One region of the Rhizobium sp. UGM030330-04 genome, then DNA from elsewhere that is predicted to be linked to it. Evidence: riboswitches for the same ligand, from Rfam matches in the RefSeq annotation. Region 1 holds a riboswitch; the other holds the start of a gene.

Region 1 (7,803 bases):
TGCGACCACGCTCCAGCTGCGCCTCGATGTGGTTTTCCACCCTGTCGAAGATCGCCAGCTCGGTGGCGCGAACGCCATAAAGCGCTTCGAGATCTTCCAGCGGCACCTTGAAGAAGGTGAACTGATCACCCTCAAAGTCCTGCGTCAGGGTGAAACCGAACATGGCTTCCGGCGGCAGGCCTTTCGAGGCCAGAACCTCGATCCACAAATCAATGTAGCAATTGGTTTCCGGCCACATTCGCTCGGAAGAATGGAGCGGATGTTGCACATAGTTCTTGGGATCAAGGCCCGGAAAAATTTGCCGCATGGATAATCAGCCCCAGAGCGTTTCCACGACCTTCGCAGGCCATTTCTTCACATCGAGACCATGATGCGCAAACAGCGCCAGCGCGATGCGCTCAAGGCCGAAACCGACGCAGGCGGTATGGGCGACATCGCCGTTGGCGAGGTTCAGACCCCATTTCTGGCCGAAGGCATCCTGATGGTAGTTGAAGCTCATGCAGGCTGTCGGATTGGTCGTCGATGTGACCGGGATCAGCAGTTCGAATTTCAGGTTCTGATCGCGCTGGTTGTTGGCGAGCATCTTGCCGGCACGGCCGAAGAAAGGATCGTTGGCGATATCGATGGTGACGTCGAGCCCGACCGCTTTCATCATCTCCACGCCGCGATCCATCCAGGTCTGGCGGAATTCGGTGACGTCGGATTCGGTGCCCATGCAAACATATTCGCGCATGCGGAAAAGCTGCTGGCGGGCCGGATCCTTGGAGGGCTCATGGCGGAAGCAATAGGACTGGATGTCATAGAGACCACCGCCGGCAGGCAGCGCGCCGCGCTTGGCGATCGTCGGATAAAGCGGATAGCAGGCTGCCGGCGTCAGCACGATGTCTGTTGCTTTCTGGTCCTTGGTCCAGTCGCCGCCCTCATCCATGGTCTTCAACAGGCTGACATGGTCGAGCTCACAGCCGCAGAAGGAATGAACCGTGCCTGCCAGCTGCGGGAAGCTCTTCATGTAGCCGCTTTTTTCGAAGTAGGCGCGGTTGATGCCGGGCGGAAAACGGATCGCTTCGGCGCCATCGGCGGCGCCCGTGCGGTCGATCAGCCGCTCGAATGCGGCAATCACGTCCTCGAACTGGCCGCTGCGTCCATAAAGGCCGTCCACACCCGTTTCAATCAGCAGGCCTTCTTCGAACAATCGATCGAGAAACGATGTTTGCATGTCCATGGTCTTATCCCAAGAGGCTGGTGTCCTGCTTGTGAACCAGCAGGAGATTGGCGGAATTACCGAGAATACGGTCGTTGGAAATCATCAGCCGGGCGGAATGCGCATCGCGCAGATGCCGGCCGAGGCTGTAGGGCGTGCCGTTCTTGTAACCCATGATGCCACAGACCAGCATGGCGTGGTCGATGATCTCAAGAATGGTTTCCGAAGAGCAGATCTTCACATTGTTCATGGCAACAGCAAAGGCCATGGACATCAGCTTTTCCGGATCGCTCTTGGTGTCCTCGTAAGCCTTGATGCCGGCAATGATGTTGGATTTCACCACCTGCAGCTTGGTGGAAACCTCGGCAAGGCGGATCGCGCCGGGAGGGGCGGTGCCGGGCGACTTACGGGCCGCGGCTCTGACGAAGGATTGCGCGCGCAGCACCGCGTCGGAGGCGATGCCATACCATACGGCGCTCCACAGGAGATGTGAGCTTGCAAGCATGGATTGTGCGGCGATTTCCGCGAAAGGCTTCGGGAAAATCTGTGCCGCCGGCGCCTCGCCACGGAACAGGAAGCCGTCTGAACAGGTGCCGCGCATGCCGAGCGTATCCCAGACATGGGTCTTTTCGAGCGTGTACTGGTTTTTCAGGAAAACGGTCATCACCTGATCGGCCGGCGCGGCATCCTTGTGGGCGCGCGAGGTGATGAGGATCGCATCGGCATTGCTGCCGTAGGAAATGACGGTGGCATCCTTTTCCAGCCGGCAGAAGTCGCCATCGACCTCGATAGCGCAGATGGAGTTGCGCAGATTGCCGCCGATGCCGCCTTCGGTGGTGGCGGAGCCGAGCAGAAGCTGTTCACCCGCGATGCGGCGCATGAAGCCCGTATGCCATGCGCTAGCCTCGCCGTGTTCCACCAGACTGGACAGCTTGATGTGATGCATGGCGAAAATCATTGCGGTTGCCGAACAGGCCTGGCCGAGCCGGGCGCAGATATCGGCGATTTGCTGCAGGGAAGCGCTTTCGCCGCCGAGCGAGGAGGGGATCTGGATGCCCAGCAGGCGTTCCTGCCTCAAGGCATCGACAGCCTCCTCAGGGAAGCGGCCGGTGACATCCACCTCGTCCGCATGTCTGGCGGCAATGGCCGCGACACGGCCCGCGCGCGCGGACAGAGTTTCATCCTGCGGCGCAACGGTCACGTTCATCAGGCAGCCTCTTTACCATCCAGAATAAGCTTAACGGTGTCTTCAATGGCCTTGATGCTGGCGAAGGACTTGCGGTTCAGCAGGTTATCGGGAAATTCGATGTCGAAAGCTTCTTCGATTCCCAGCATCAGTTGCACCGATGCAAAGGAAGAAAGGCCTGCCGCATAAAGATCGGCTTCATCTGCAATCGTATCGACCGGGGTTGGAAGCTGGCCGAATTTGGCCAGTATTTCACGTATAGTCGCGTTCATTCCGACGTATCTCCCATAAATTTCATATCTGCATAGTTTGTGCTTATCGTTACGTGGCAAACGATAATATTCACCTAAACCGTTAGGTTAATTACAACTAACGGCAGCATGCGCCATTCCCGCACCTTTGCCAAGCGGTGATCGGCAGCCTTGACAAAAGCCGGGCGGTGTTTTTTGCTGTGGCCATTCACCAGGGGTGTCCCGTCAAGGGGCTGAGATTCTGCTTTCATGCGCAGTGACCCGTTGAACCTGATCCAGTTCATACTGGCGTAGGGACGGTGCAAAGACCTGATGTCGGGCGGGCGCATGGCGTTTCGTGTCGGCAGTCAGGTATTTTCCATCATTCCGGCTCGAACTGGGTCTCCACTGTCAAACTTTGGAGCCTCAAGATGAATATCGCTGCCAAGACTATCCCGCTGTCGGTCACCACCGGGCCGCATGCCGCCTCCACGAAAATCCACAAACCAGGAATTTTACATCCGCATATCCGCGTGCCGATGCGCGAGATCGCCGTCCACCCGACGGCGGGCGAACCGCCGGTAACGGTCTATGATTCCTCCGGTCCCTATACTGATCCCACGCACTCCGTTCTGATTGAAAAGGGTCTGCCGCGTCTGCGTTACGACTGGGTTGTGGCACGCGGTGATGTCGAGGCTTACGAGGGCCGACACGTTAAGCCGGAGGATAACGGCTTTGCCACCGGCGAGCGCCTGACGCCCGAATTTTCTGTGCGCCACCAGCCACTCAGGGCGACGGCCGGCAAGGCGGTGACACAGCTTGCCTATGCGCGGGCCGGCATCATCACCCCGGAAATGGAATTCATCGCCATCCGCGAAAATCTCGGGCGCGAGGCGGCCAAGGAGAAGCTGGTGCGCGACGGCGAAAGCTTTGGCGCGCATATCCCTGACTACGTGACGGCGGAATTCGTTCGGCAGGAAGTGGCGTCGGGTCGGGCCATCATCCCCGCCAATATCAACCACCCGGAACTCGAGCCGATGATCATCGGCCGCAATTTTCTCGTTAAGATCAACGCCAATATCGGCAATTCCGCCGTCACTTCCTCCATGGCAGAGGAGGTGGAGAAGATGGTCTGGGCGATCCGCTGGGGTGCGGATACCGTCATGGACCTTTCGACCGGGCGCAATATCCACAATATCCGGGAATGGATCATCCGCAATTCGCCGGTGCCGATCGGCACGGTGCCGCTTTATCAGGCGCTGGAAAAGGTCAACGGCATTGCCGAGGATCTGAATTGGGAGGTGTTTCGCGACACCCTGATCGAGCAGGCGGAGCAGGGCGTGGATTATTTCACCATCCATGCCGGCGTGCGGCTGCATTACATTCCGCTCACCGTCAACCGCGTTACCGGCATCGTCTCGCGCGGTGGGTCGATCATGGCCAAGTGGTGTCTGCATCATCATCGCGAAAGCTTTCTCTATGAGCATTTCGAGGAAATTTGCGACATCTGCCGCGCCTATGACGTCTCCTTCTCGCTGGGCGATGGCTTGCGTCCCGGCTCGATCGCCGACGCCAATGATGCGGCGCAGTTCGCCGAGCTGGAAACGCTGGGGGAGCTGACGCAGATCGCCTGGGCGAAGGACTGCCAGGTGATGATCGAAGGCCCCGGCCATGTGCCGATGCACAAGATCAAGGAAAACATGGACAAGCAGCTGAAGACCTGCGGCGAGGCGCCATTTTATACACTTGGGCCGCTGACCACCGATATCGCGCCCGGTTACGACCACATTACGTCCGGCATCGGGGCGGCGATGATCGGCTGGTTTGGCACGGCGATGCTCTGCTACGTCACGCCCAAGGAACATCTCGGCCTGCCGGATCGTAACGATGTGAAGGTCGGCGTTATCACCTACAAGATCGCCGCCCATGCCGCCGACCTTGCCAAGGGCCATCCGGCGGCACAGGTGCGGGATGATGCGCTGTCGCGCGCAAGGTTCGAGTTCCGCTGGGAAGATCAGTTCAACCTGTCGCTCGACCCGGATACGGCGCGGTCCTTCCACGATGAGACCCTGCCGAAGGAGGCGCACAAGGTCGCGCACTTCTGCTCCATGTGCGGGCCGAAATTCTGCTCGATGCGGATTTCCCACGATATCCGCGCCGAGGCGCAGAAGGAGGGGCTGGAGGCGATGGCCGCCCGCTTCAAGGAAGGCGGCGAGCTTTATATGCCGCTGCCGACGCCTGCGAATGCCGAATAAATGCGCGCCCTTGTCAAGGGAACGGGGGTCGCCGGATTAACGGCGGCCTTCGAGCTAGCGCGGAGCGGCGTTGTTGTCGAGGTCTCGGAGCGCAATGCCGAGCCTTCTCGCGGGGCGTCGTTTTATGCGGGCGGTATGCTGGCGCCCTGGTGTGAGCGCGAAAGCGCGGAAGAGGCGGTTCTGACGCTTGGCAAAGCGGCGCTTGATTGGTGGGCCGAAGCGGCTCCCGGCCTTGTAGTCCGCAATGGCACGCTGGTGGTCGCGCCTGCCCGCGACAAGGCGGAGCTGTCTCGTTTCGCATCGCGGACCAGTGGTTATCGCTGGGTGGATGAGGGGGGGATCGCCGCTCTGGAGCCTGATCTTGCCGGCCGGTTCCTGTCCGGACTTTACTTCCCGGGCGAAGGACATCTCGATCCGCGCCTTGCTTTGAAATCGCTGCATGAGCGGCTTTGCGCCATGGGTGTGCGGTTTCATATGGGCGTTTCGGTGGATGAACAGCGGTTCGACCGGGTGGTGGATTGCACCGGGTCTGCGGCGGTAGGAACGATTTCCAGCCTTCGCGGTGTGCGGGGAGAGATGCTTTATCTCGGCACGCCAGAGATTTCCCTCTCCCGTCCTGTCCGGCTGCTACATCCACGCATTCCGCTCTACATCGTGCCGCGTGAGCCCGGCCGCTTCATGGTGGGTGCGACGATGATCGAGACGGAGGATGACGGGGCGATTTCCGCCCGTTCGATGATGGAATTCCTCAATGCCGCCTATGCCGTGCATCCGGCCTTTGCGGAGGCGGAAATCATCGAGACCGGCACGGGCGTGCGCCCCGCCTATCCCGACAATCTGCCTGACGTGACCGAGGACGGGCGGACCATCTTCATCAACGGCGCGTACCGGCATGGCTTTCTGCTCTCGCCGGCGATGGCGCGGCATGCGGCCGGGATCGTCTGCCAAACTCTTATTCAAAAGGAACACGATCATGAAACTTCTGGTGAATGGCGACGAGCTTGATCTTGCCGCCGAGACGCTGGCCGGCCTGCTTGCCAGCCTCGAATATGAGGGCGAGTGGCTGGCGACGGCGGTCAATGGCGATCTGGTGCATTCGGAAGAGCGCGCCGATTATTTGCTGAAAGCTTTCGACCGCGTCGAAATCCTTTCGCCGATGCAGGGAGGTTGAGGCCATGCTGACGCTTTATGGCCGCGAGGTCTCGTCCCGTCTTCTGCTCGGTACGGCGCGTTATCCGTCTCCCGCCGTGCTTGCCGATGCGGTGCGGGCCAGCAATGCGGATATTCTGACGATTTCGCTGCGTCGGGAAATGGCGGGCGGCAAGCAAGGCGGTCAGTTTTTCGAGCTGATCCGCGAACTGGACCGTCATATCCTGCCCAATACCGCCGGTTGCCACACCGTGAAGGAAGCGGTGTTGACGGCGAAGATGGCGCGTGAGGTGTTTCGCACCAACTGGATCAAGCTCGAAGTCATCGGTCATCACGATACCTTGCAGCCGGATGTCTTTGCGCTGGTGGAGGCGGCAAAAATCCTCTGCGACGAGGGTTTTGAGGTCTTTCCCTATACGACTGATGATCTTGTCGTGGGCGAAAAGCTGCTGGAGGCCGGCTGCAGGGTGCTGATGCCCTGGTGCGCGCCGATCGGCAGCGCCATGGGGCCGCTTAACCTGACGGCACTGAAATCGATGCGGGCGCGGTTTCCCGATGTGCCGCTGATCGTCGATGCCGGCATCGGCCGGCCGTCACATGCGGTGACGGTGATGGAGCTCGGCTATGACGCTGTTTTGCTCAATACGGCGGTTGCCGGGGCACGTGAACCGGTCGGTATGGCGGAGGCTTTTGCCCGCGCGATAGAGGCTGGCCACCGGGCATTTCTGTCCGGGCCGCTGGAACCACGGGATATGGCCGTTCCCTCGACACCTGTTATCGGGAGGGCAGTTTTCTCCTGATCGCGGCTTTTGCCAGAGGCGGGGCATGTCACCTTTTTGCGTTGACAGTGCCCTGCGGCGGCGGGATACCGGGAGAAAAGGGGAACGGCATGGCGACGCGCAACAATCTTCTCACGGATATCGACGGCGTTTCGGTCGGCAATGTCACCGATCTCTCCCTCGGCTCCGGCGTCACGGCGATTGTTTTCGAAAAACCCGCCATCGCCTCCGGCTCGGTTCTCGGCGGTGCGCCCGGCGGGCGTGACACCGGCCTGCTCGACCCCGCGATGACGGTGGAAACCGTGGATGCACTGGTGCTTTCCGGCGGTTCGGCCTTCGGGCTGGATGCGGCGGGCGGTGTTCAGGCCGGGTTGCGCGAGATCGGCCGTGGGTTGCAGGTAGGTTCCACCCGCGTGCCCATCGTACCTCAAGCCATCCTGATGGATTTGCTGAATGGCGGCGACAAGGAGTGGGGGTTGCATTCGCCTTATCGTGAGATGGGATATGCGGCCTTCAAGGCGGCAGGTCGCGAGACTTTCGAACTCGGAACGGTGGGCGCAGGAACGGGCGCGACGACCGCCACCTTCAAGGGTGGCCTTGGTTCGGCCAGCGCCATCAGTTCCGGCGGCTATAAGGTGGCGGCCATCGTCGCGGTCAATGCGCTGGGTTCCGCGACTGTTGGCACAAGCCGCCATTTCTGGTCCGCACCTTTTGAAATGCAGGGCGAATTCGGCGATTGCGGTTTTCCGGAACGTTTCGAACCGGACCATACCGCGCTGCGGCTCAAGGGGGTCAATCTCACTGCGACGACCATCGGCGCTGTCGTGACCGATGCGACACTTACAAAGGCGCAGGCGCATCGCCTCTCCATCATGGCGCATGACGGGCTGGCGCGTGCGATTCTGCCCGCCCATTTGCCGAGCGACGGCGACACCATGTTCGCGGCGGCGACCGGCGACAAACCGCTTGAAGGCGGCGTTCATTTCGCCGAACTCTGCTATCT
Region 2 (7,803 bases), on a different contig from region 1:
GGGGAGATGTCCGGCAGGACAGAGGGGGGTAAGCCCCACGCTCCTACTGCATCCCGTCACCACCACCGATAAAAATGATGCACCGGCCCCCGCCCACTCCCAACGGCGAGCCCGCGCCCAGCCTCAAGCGCTCCGTTCAAATATTCCTTCGAAAGCCCAACAGCCTCCCGCAGTTCACAACCCTTGGCAAGGTGGGCCGTAATCGCCGCCGCCAGCGTGCAGCCGGTGCCGTGGTCGTTCTTCGTGTCCACCCGCGGCGCGGCAAGCGCCAGCATGGTGCCATCAGCAAACAGATAATCCGTGCTCTCAGGCCCATCGCTATGCCCACCCTTGATGAGCACGGCTTTTGCACCGGCCTTGAGGATCGTCTCGGCCTGGCGGTTGATGTCCGTCTGCGTCTGTGCAATCGGCGTGCCGGTCAGCAGCGCCGCTTCGGGCAGGTTTGGCGTGACGATGGCCGCGAGCGGCAAAAGCTCGCGCCGCAATGTCTCGATGGCGTCCTCGTGCAGCAGCCGGTCGCCTGATGTCGCCACCATGACGGGGTCGAGCACCACCGGTTGCGATTGCCGCCGCAGCCGTTCCGCGATGGCGGCGATGGTTTCGATCCGCGAGACCATGCCGATCTTCACCGCATTGACGGCGAGATCGGAAAAAACGGCATCCATCTGGGCAACGATGGTGGCCACTGAAATATCCTCCACCGCCGTCACGCCCCTGGTGTTCTGGGCGGTGATGGCGGTGATGACGCTGGCGGCATAGACGCCGAGAGCGGAGAAGGTCTTGATGTCGGCCTGAATGCCGGCGCCGCCGCCGCTGTCGGAGCCGGCAATGGTCAATGCAATGGATGTCATGGCTGTCTCGCTTTCAGCGCCGCGTCAATTGCAGAGCGGAAGCCCTTGGTTGCGCTGGCAATATCGCCTGCCCGGAAGATGGCGGAAATGACCGCGACACCATCCGCGCCGGCGGCGATGACTGAAGGCACGCGGGCAAGGTCGATACCGGCGATGGCGCCGACAGGCATATCCGGCCGCCATTCGCGCAGCAGGGCGCGAAGCGTCGCAAAACCATCGATACCGACCGGCTTGTCCGGGTTCACCTTGGAAACCGTTTCGAACACGCCGCCAATGCAGGCGTAATCGGCAGGCATGGAGGCCGCCCGTTCAGCATCGGCGCGGTTCTTGACGGTGAGGCCGATGATCGCCTTTTCGCCGAGAATGCGCCGTGCGGTCTTCGCATCCATGTCATCGGCACCGAGATGCACACCATCAGCGCCAGAGGCGAGTGCCACATCCACGCGGTCGTTGATAACAAGCGGTACACCGGTGCCGGCGATTGCCTCATGAATGGCGCGGGCGTTGTCGATCATTTCGCGCGTCGAGCCGTGCTTGTCGCGATATTGCAGGATGGTCGCACCGTTGAGTGCGGCCGCCAAAGCAAGCTCGGGTAAGGGCGCGACATCGGCAAGACTGGCATCGACCAATGCGTTGAGGCGGTAATCAACCTTGTTCATGCTCTATCCTCGCGTGATTGATGATGTCTTCCCCTGAAATTTCGGAAAGCGCATCCAGAAATGCCGGTTCGAATGTGCCGGGGCCTCTGGCCTGTTTCGCGGCCAGCTCGGCGGAAACGCATGTGACGGCAAGGGCTGCGGCCGCAGCCGGCAGCGCATCTTTCTCCACCGCCATGAAAGCGGCGATGATGCCGCCCGAGAGGCAACCGGTGCCGGTGACCTTCGCCATCCATGGATGACCGTTGACGATCCTGACGCCACGGGTCGTGTCGCGGAGATGATCGACCGGTCCGGTTTCGATCCGCACCGCGTCGGGCACATTGCCGATCAGGCTCATCTCGGCGCGGTTACCGCGCACAATGGTCGGGGAAAGTGCGATGAGTTCGCGGGCAAACTCCAGACGGGATGGCGAATAATCGCAATGGACGGGGTCGACGATCCACGGCTTGCCGGATGCATTGGCGATCTCGATCGCCAGCCGGATGACCTTGCGCCGCTCGGCATCCAGCGTGCCGAGATTGACGGTCAATGCATCCGCCTTGGTGACGAAACTCTCGATTTCCTCGAGCGAGGTGGTCATCGAGGGAATGCCACCGACGACGGTGATGCCGTCGGCGGTGAATTTCTGCACCACTGTGTTCATCAGGCAATGCACGCGCGGGCGCGTCTTGCGCACCCGCTCCAGAATCTCGGCGGCTTTTGCCGCTGTCGGGAAATTCGTCGTCATGGCTGCTGCAGCTCCACGGCGATATCGTCCGCCTTCGGTGCCTGCTTGATCAGTTGCATCTCCTGCATGAAGGCACCGAAGCGGTCGTAGCGCGCGCGGTCGAGTGCGGCGGGACGCTTGGCGAAGCGCGGCAACGTGTCGAAAAAGGCCTGCTTGTTCAGCGCATCGTCAAGGTTCGGATAGGCCTTGATGAAAAGCTGCCAGGATTCCTGCGGGTGGTTGGTGATGAAGATCGCGGCCTGCTCCACGGCGGAGAGGAAACGCAGCAGGCGGTTGTCTTTTACGAGATCGCGGTGCGTGACGAAGATCAGCTCGTCATAGGCCGGCACGCCATGTTCTTCCGGGAAGAACGAGCGGCCCTCATGGCCTTCAAGCTTCATCTGCGTCAGTTCGAAATTGCGGAAACCGCCGAGTGTCGCATCCACCTTGCCGGCGATCAGCGACGGCGAGAGCGAGAAATTGACGTTGATGAGTTCGACATCATCCTTCGCCAGGCCGTCCTTTTCCAGCATGCGCTTCAGCATCGCATCTTCAAAACCGGAAACGGAAAAACCGACCTTCTTGCCCTTCAGGTCCTTCAGGCTTTTGATTGGCCCATCGGCGAGAACCGTGACAGTGTTGAGTGGGGTTTCCACCAGCGTGCCGAAACGCACGAGCGGCAGGCCGGCATCGTGATCGAGATAGAGGTTCGGCTGGTAATGCACGCCGATGTCGGCCTGTTTTGCCGAGACGAGTCGCGGCACGGCGGAAGGGTCGGCTGGCGGCACCAGTTCCACCTCCAGCCCGGCATCGGCAAACAGGCCGCGTTCTTTCGCGATCACCATCGGCGCATGATCGGGGTTCACGAACCATTCGAGCAATACGGTAAGCTTGTCGGCGGCCTGTGATTGCATGGGAGCAAATGCGCCTGCTGCCGCGACGACGAGGGAAAGAAGCGTTCGTTTCATGGTGCCGAAAGTCTCCGTAAATATCTGAGAGGAATGGTATGTTCTGTTTCCTTGGCCCAGGGGGCCAGATTGGCGGTCGCCCGGTCGACGATGAGCCGCAGCAGCACCGCCATGACGGCAAGAATGGCCATGGCGGCAAACATCGTGTCAGTCTGCATGCGGGCATTGGACTGGATCATGACGAAACCGAGCCCCGCCGAAGCACCCACCCATTCGCCAATGACGGCGCCCAGCGGGGCGAGCGGGGCGGCCACCCTCAGCCCGGAAATGAACGATGGCAACGCCAGCGGTACGCGCAGCCGGATTAGGATCTGCCAGTGGCTCGCCTCCGTCAGCGAGGCGGCGTCGAGAATGGCGCGATCCGTGCGGTTAAGGCCATCGGTGAAGGAGGAGGCGACGGGAAAGAAGATGATGATCGCCGTCATCACCACTTTCGAGGCCATGCCGAAACCGAACCAGAGGACGAGGATGGGGGCGAGCACGAAGACCGGAAAGGCCTGCAGCACCAGAACCATGGGCCAGACGAGGCGGCCGAGGCGCGGGACGGCGGCAATCGTGAAGGCAACGAGAATACCGGCGGCGATGCCCGCCGCGAGCCCGAGCGCCATTTCACCGAGCGTTACCAGTGCCTGCCCGAACAGGAAGCCGGGCTGACGCCAGAAAGCGCCGGCAACATCGGTGGGCGACGGCAGGATATAGCGGGGCGGCGAAAACAGCCACGTTCCCGCCTGCCAGAAAACCAGCAGAAGACCGACACCGTTCAGCGCATGGGTAGCACGCATGAGCCGGACCTCAGACGCAGACGCACCGTGTGCGAAGGGCGGAAGGTTTCAGCATCATCATTCGTCTCCAGATGTGACAATCTCGGAGATCAGGCAAAGCGGAGAAGAGAAAGGGCAGCGCCTGAAGGGTGCGACAGTTTCCGTTCCTACGCCGGCATGACCCGGATCAGGTATATAAGGGTTCGGCGCAATGCCGTCTCAGTGCCGTAGCACACCCCTCGGAAGAGATTGATTTCATAGGAGAATTCAAAACTCATGTCAAATGTTCTTCTTCAAATGCCTGCCTCTGAATCGCCGCAGCGAAAAATTGCCAATAGAATTGCTAATAATCCCGGCAAATCGCCTAATTCAAAATCAAAACATAATCAAAAAGATAAGATGTTTCCAAAATATTTTGCAATAGTTGTTTTGTTTTTAAAGCAAGTTGAAAGCATAATTTTCGTCAATTCGAAATTTATAGTTGACGAATATTCACGGAAGGCGCTATAAGAGAGTCAACCAAAAGGAGGTTTCTTTTAGTTTCGTTGATCGGGTTTCAATATATGATCGCGCAAAATTACTTACACAGACGGCAGAACGGCTATTACTATTTCTGCGTCAACATCCCTACGCGATTGCGGAAGTCCACGACGAAACGCCAAATTTGGCGCTCATTGAGGACACGAGATTTAGGGACGGCGAAGAAGCGTGTCGCCGGTCACATCGCGGAAATCTTGCCGCTCTTCGATGATGAGCGCCTGCCTGATGAGGCTCACGTTGACTACAAGCGTGTCAAAGCAACCGCTGAGAAGCTCACCGCAAAGTACGAACCGCATACGGCAGTCTCCGAACAAACTGTTGATCAGTTGATAGAGCGTATCAGCGAAATCGTGGATGTCCGTGCTGTTATGCCGACTCCAAATGTTGTGCAGACTGCTGCTTTAGTCGGCGCGATGGAGATGCCGCCGCTCTCTTGGGCAGATGCTTTCGAGAAGTTCAAAGCTCTTTCGTCTGAGAAAGTTAAGGGCAAGAACGAGCTTCAGACGAAGCGTTTTTGGCGGCGTTACGAAGTTAAGACCGAAGATTACATCGCGGCGATGGGGGACACTGACGTGTTGAAGATCACCAAGAACGATGTGAAAAAGTACCGCAAAATTCTGAAGGAAAAGATCGATACCGGCGAGTTTTTAAGCAACGAAGCTAATAAGAAGATTAGCTGGCTCGGTGTGATCTTAGAGACCGTCTTTGATGAGGAATACGAAGGGAAGGAGAATCCTTTCGCGGGCATCAGAATTTCTGGCTACGAAGACGATGGCAAACGAGCGCCGCTCACCGCTGCGGAGATAGCAGCAGTTACGGAAGGCTTGAAGACATCAGGGGCACGACCTGAAATCAAAGCTCTTATCCGCATTGGGATGTGCACAGGTGCGAACGCGAAGGAACTCGCGCTTCTAACCCCCGCCGATATCCATCTGGATGCGTCTGATCCATACATTTCCATTCGCCCCAATGAACTTCGCGGCAAGGTCAAGCGGGGAGGGGCGCGTCATAGAGATGTCCCGCTAATTGGTGATGCGCTTGCCGCCATGCGTGAATTCCCCAACGGCTTTACCATTTTCCATACGAATGAAGGACCAACTCAGGTCAACTGTGCGATGTCCGACTATTTCAGAAAGATGACGCCGGGAAAGGGGAAGGGCTTCGGCAGCTTCCGCCACAACATGGCTGATTGGCTTCGCAGGAGCGGGGCGAATGACACCCTCAAGGATTCAATTCTCGGGCACACCAACACCAAATCCCATTCGATGCACTACGGCGATGGATACGACATTGAGAACAAAAAGGAGGCACTGGAAAAAGCTCTTCAATACGCAAAGCTACCAATCTAAAAACTTGAATATCAACTCAATATGCTGAGACGTGAAATGAATTTATATTATGAATACCGGCATATTCCTATCATGGAATATGGAAATTGCAGAAATACACATTTGAAAAGCTCGTTAAGAGCGAGAAATTACGAAACGAATTCTTCGATCATTATGATTGGCTGATCCGTATCGCGAAAGAAAAAGGCTTCATCGACGCGGCACTTGCGCATGCCAAGGCGAAAAAGCGGGTTCAAGACGAACTCAATCTAATCATCGACATCTGACGGCAAATGACGCGCTTTGATTGAGCCAACCTGTGGATCAGGTGGCCCAAGTGTAATTAGACCCTCGGAAATCATGGTTTGTTCGCCTCTTATGTTGACTGGAAACATCGCGCAGATGATACTGCGAAGCTGCAAGCAGCACCTTCATTTTGATTTTAAATGGAAAGGTGCGCCTGCCGATGGATCAGCAACTAACGGTCAAATTTCTCTTCTTCGAAGCCAGTGCATCTGGTCTCGTTGCGGTTGTCCTCATCTTTCTGCTTGCAATCATGGCTATGGGTCTTGCTGCTTATCGCAAGTGATGCATTGTTGCGGGATGGGTAAAGTCAGACGGCTGGAATAGAAATGCTCACAGACATCTTCGCAGAACGCTATTACAACACACCGCTCAGCAAATTGTATGACGAACGCAAACGGCGGTTCATGGTGCAGTCTTGCAGGATAATCACCGAGCAATTATTCCCGTATTATATAAGTGGCGACGAGAGCAAGCATGCGAGGGAGTTGCTGGAGGCGATCTCCAACAAATTATCGATGGAACTCGGAACCGATTATCTGTCGCCGCTCTACACGTTGACCCACAGAAACTCGCCTTTGCAAATTATCAGGGCGTTTATGCAAGCCGTACCTGTAGATTATGCCGACGCTGACGAATTCATAAAACAACGAATAAGCTTTGTAGAGCTAGCTTTCAGAGAAGCCGAAGCTCAGGTTGAAGTGGCTAATGCCCATTTGCCGAAGCGACTAGAAGCGCAGAGGAATGGGAACGTCAATAGCTTGGGGCGGTCCTTGCGAGTACCCGGTCTCAGCGACGAATATTTTATTGCTGCCAACAAACAGCAAAATGAGAGCCTGCGGGAAAATGTTTATGAAATTAACGAGCGGTTTCGCCAAGCCGCGTTCCCTTTGACATACCACAACGGTTTCGTTCAATTTTCTGACGACGCTTTCATCAACGAACAGGTGAAACAACCATTCTGGCAAGCAATAGCCGATCCAAAGTGGGAAAATGTCGAAACAGACATCTTGGAAGCCATTGATCGGCGTGACAACCGACGACCAGAAGCTGCCTTATCTGCTGCTAAGGCTTTGGAAAGCGCGATCAAGATCATTGCTCATGATCGAAACGCGACAACTGGTAAAGAGCGCGGTGCAGTTAATTTCATCGAAGCTTTAGCTGTGGACAGGGGCGGAAACCTGATCGCGACGTGGGAAGCAAATGTTTTGAAGAACTTCTTCGGTGAGGTTCGAAACAAGCTTGGGCATGGCGCGGGTCCAATTGAAGCAACAGTCTTGTCCAAAGAACAAGATGATTGGGCAATAGAAACCTGCATGTCATGGATAAAATCGCTTATAAGTCGTCTTTGACGGGTTTTGTCCGTTGTCCTTGCGTCGGTCATCGCCCGACTGCCTTGGCAGTATTATGGGCATATCTCGAAAATCGCGACCTTCCGCGCAAAAATAGCATTGCAAGCCAAACTCAACGCATGATTTAGTTCGCGGTGGGTAAAGTTAGGTATTGGGTTTGGCTGAGAATGTTTCGAAATAATACTGTGTTCGTAGTTGGTGCTGGTGCAAGCCACGAGTTCGGTCTGCCTGTTGGCGAAGCGCTCATGAAACAGATACAGACCAACTCAAGCTTTCATTTTGACTTTGGCACGATGAAAGAAGGCGTGGAGCCAATTTTTCGATGCTTGGTCAAT

The links. A riboswitch is a leader RNA that binds a small molecule or an ion and turns the genes downstream of it on or off. The one in region 1 is predicted to bind thiamine pyrophosphate.
Region 2: linked by a shared signal. The riboswitch ahead of N434_RS21810 (ABC transporter permease) and the one ahead of thiC (phosphomethylpyrimidine synthase ThiC) in region 1 are both predicted to bind thiamine pyrophosphate.

Annotation. Positions count from the first base shown of each region.
Region 1 is NZ_QKML01000003.1:352,883-360,685, forward strand. Features, by position in the region: gene N434_RS06780 (DUF1839 family protein) at 1-307, opposite strand, end outside; gene N434_RS06785 (amino acid--[acyl-carrier-protein] ligase) at 314-1,222, opposite strand; gene N434_RS06790 (acyl-CoA dehydrogenase family protein) at 1,227-2,408, opposite strand; gene N434_RS06795 (acyl carrier protein) at 2,408-2,659, opposite strand; TPP riboswitch at 2,842-2,953, shown strand; gene thiC (phosphomethylpyrimidine synthase ThiC) at 3,049-4,872, shown strand; gene thiO (glycine oxidase ThiO) at 4,873-5,877, shown strand; gene thiS (sulfur carrier protein ThiS) at 5,846-6,043, shown strand; gene N434_RS06815 (thiazole synthase) at 6,048-6,821, shown strand; gene N434_RS06820 (P1 family peptidase) at 6,911-7,803, shown strand, end outside.
Region 2 is NZ_QKML01000016.1:24,645-32,447, forward strand. Features, by position in the region: gene thiD (bifunctional hydroxymethylpyrimidine kinase/phosphomethylpyrimidine kinase) at 57-851, opposite strand; gene thiE (thiamine phosphate synthase) at 848-1,510, opposite strand; gene N434_RS21800 (hydroxyethylthiazole kinase) at 1,497-2,237, opposite strand; gene N434_RS21805 (ABC transporter substrate-binding protein) at 2,234-3,184, opposite strand; gene N434_RS21810 (ABC transporter permease) at 3,181-3,966, opposite strand; TPP riboswitch at 4,093-4,195, opposite strand; gene N434_RS21815 (DUF6538 domain-containing protein) at 4,509-5,834, shown strand; gene N434_RS21820 (hypothetical protein) at 5,921-6,100, shown strand; gene N434_RS25850 (AbiJ-NTD4 domain-containing protein) at 6,446-7,468, shown strand; gene N434_RS21830 (SIR2 family protein) at 7,714-7,803, shown strand, end outside.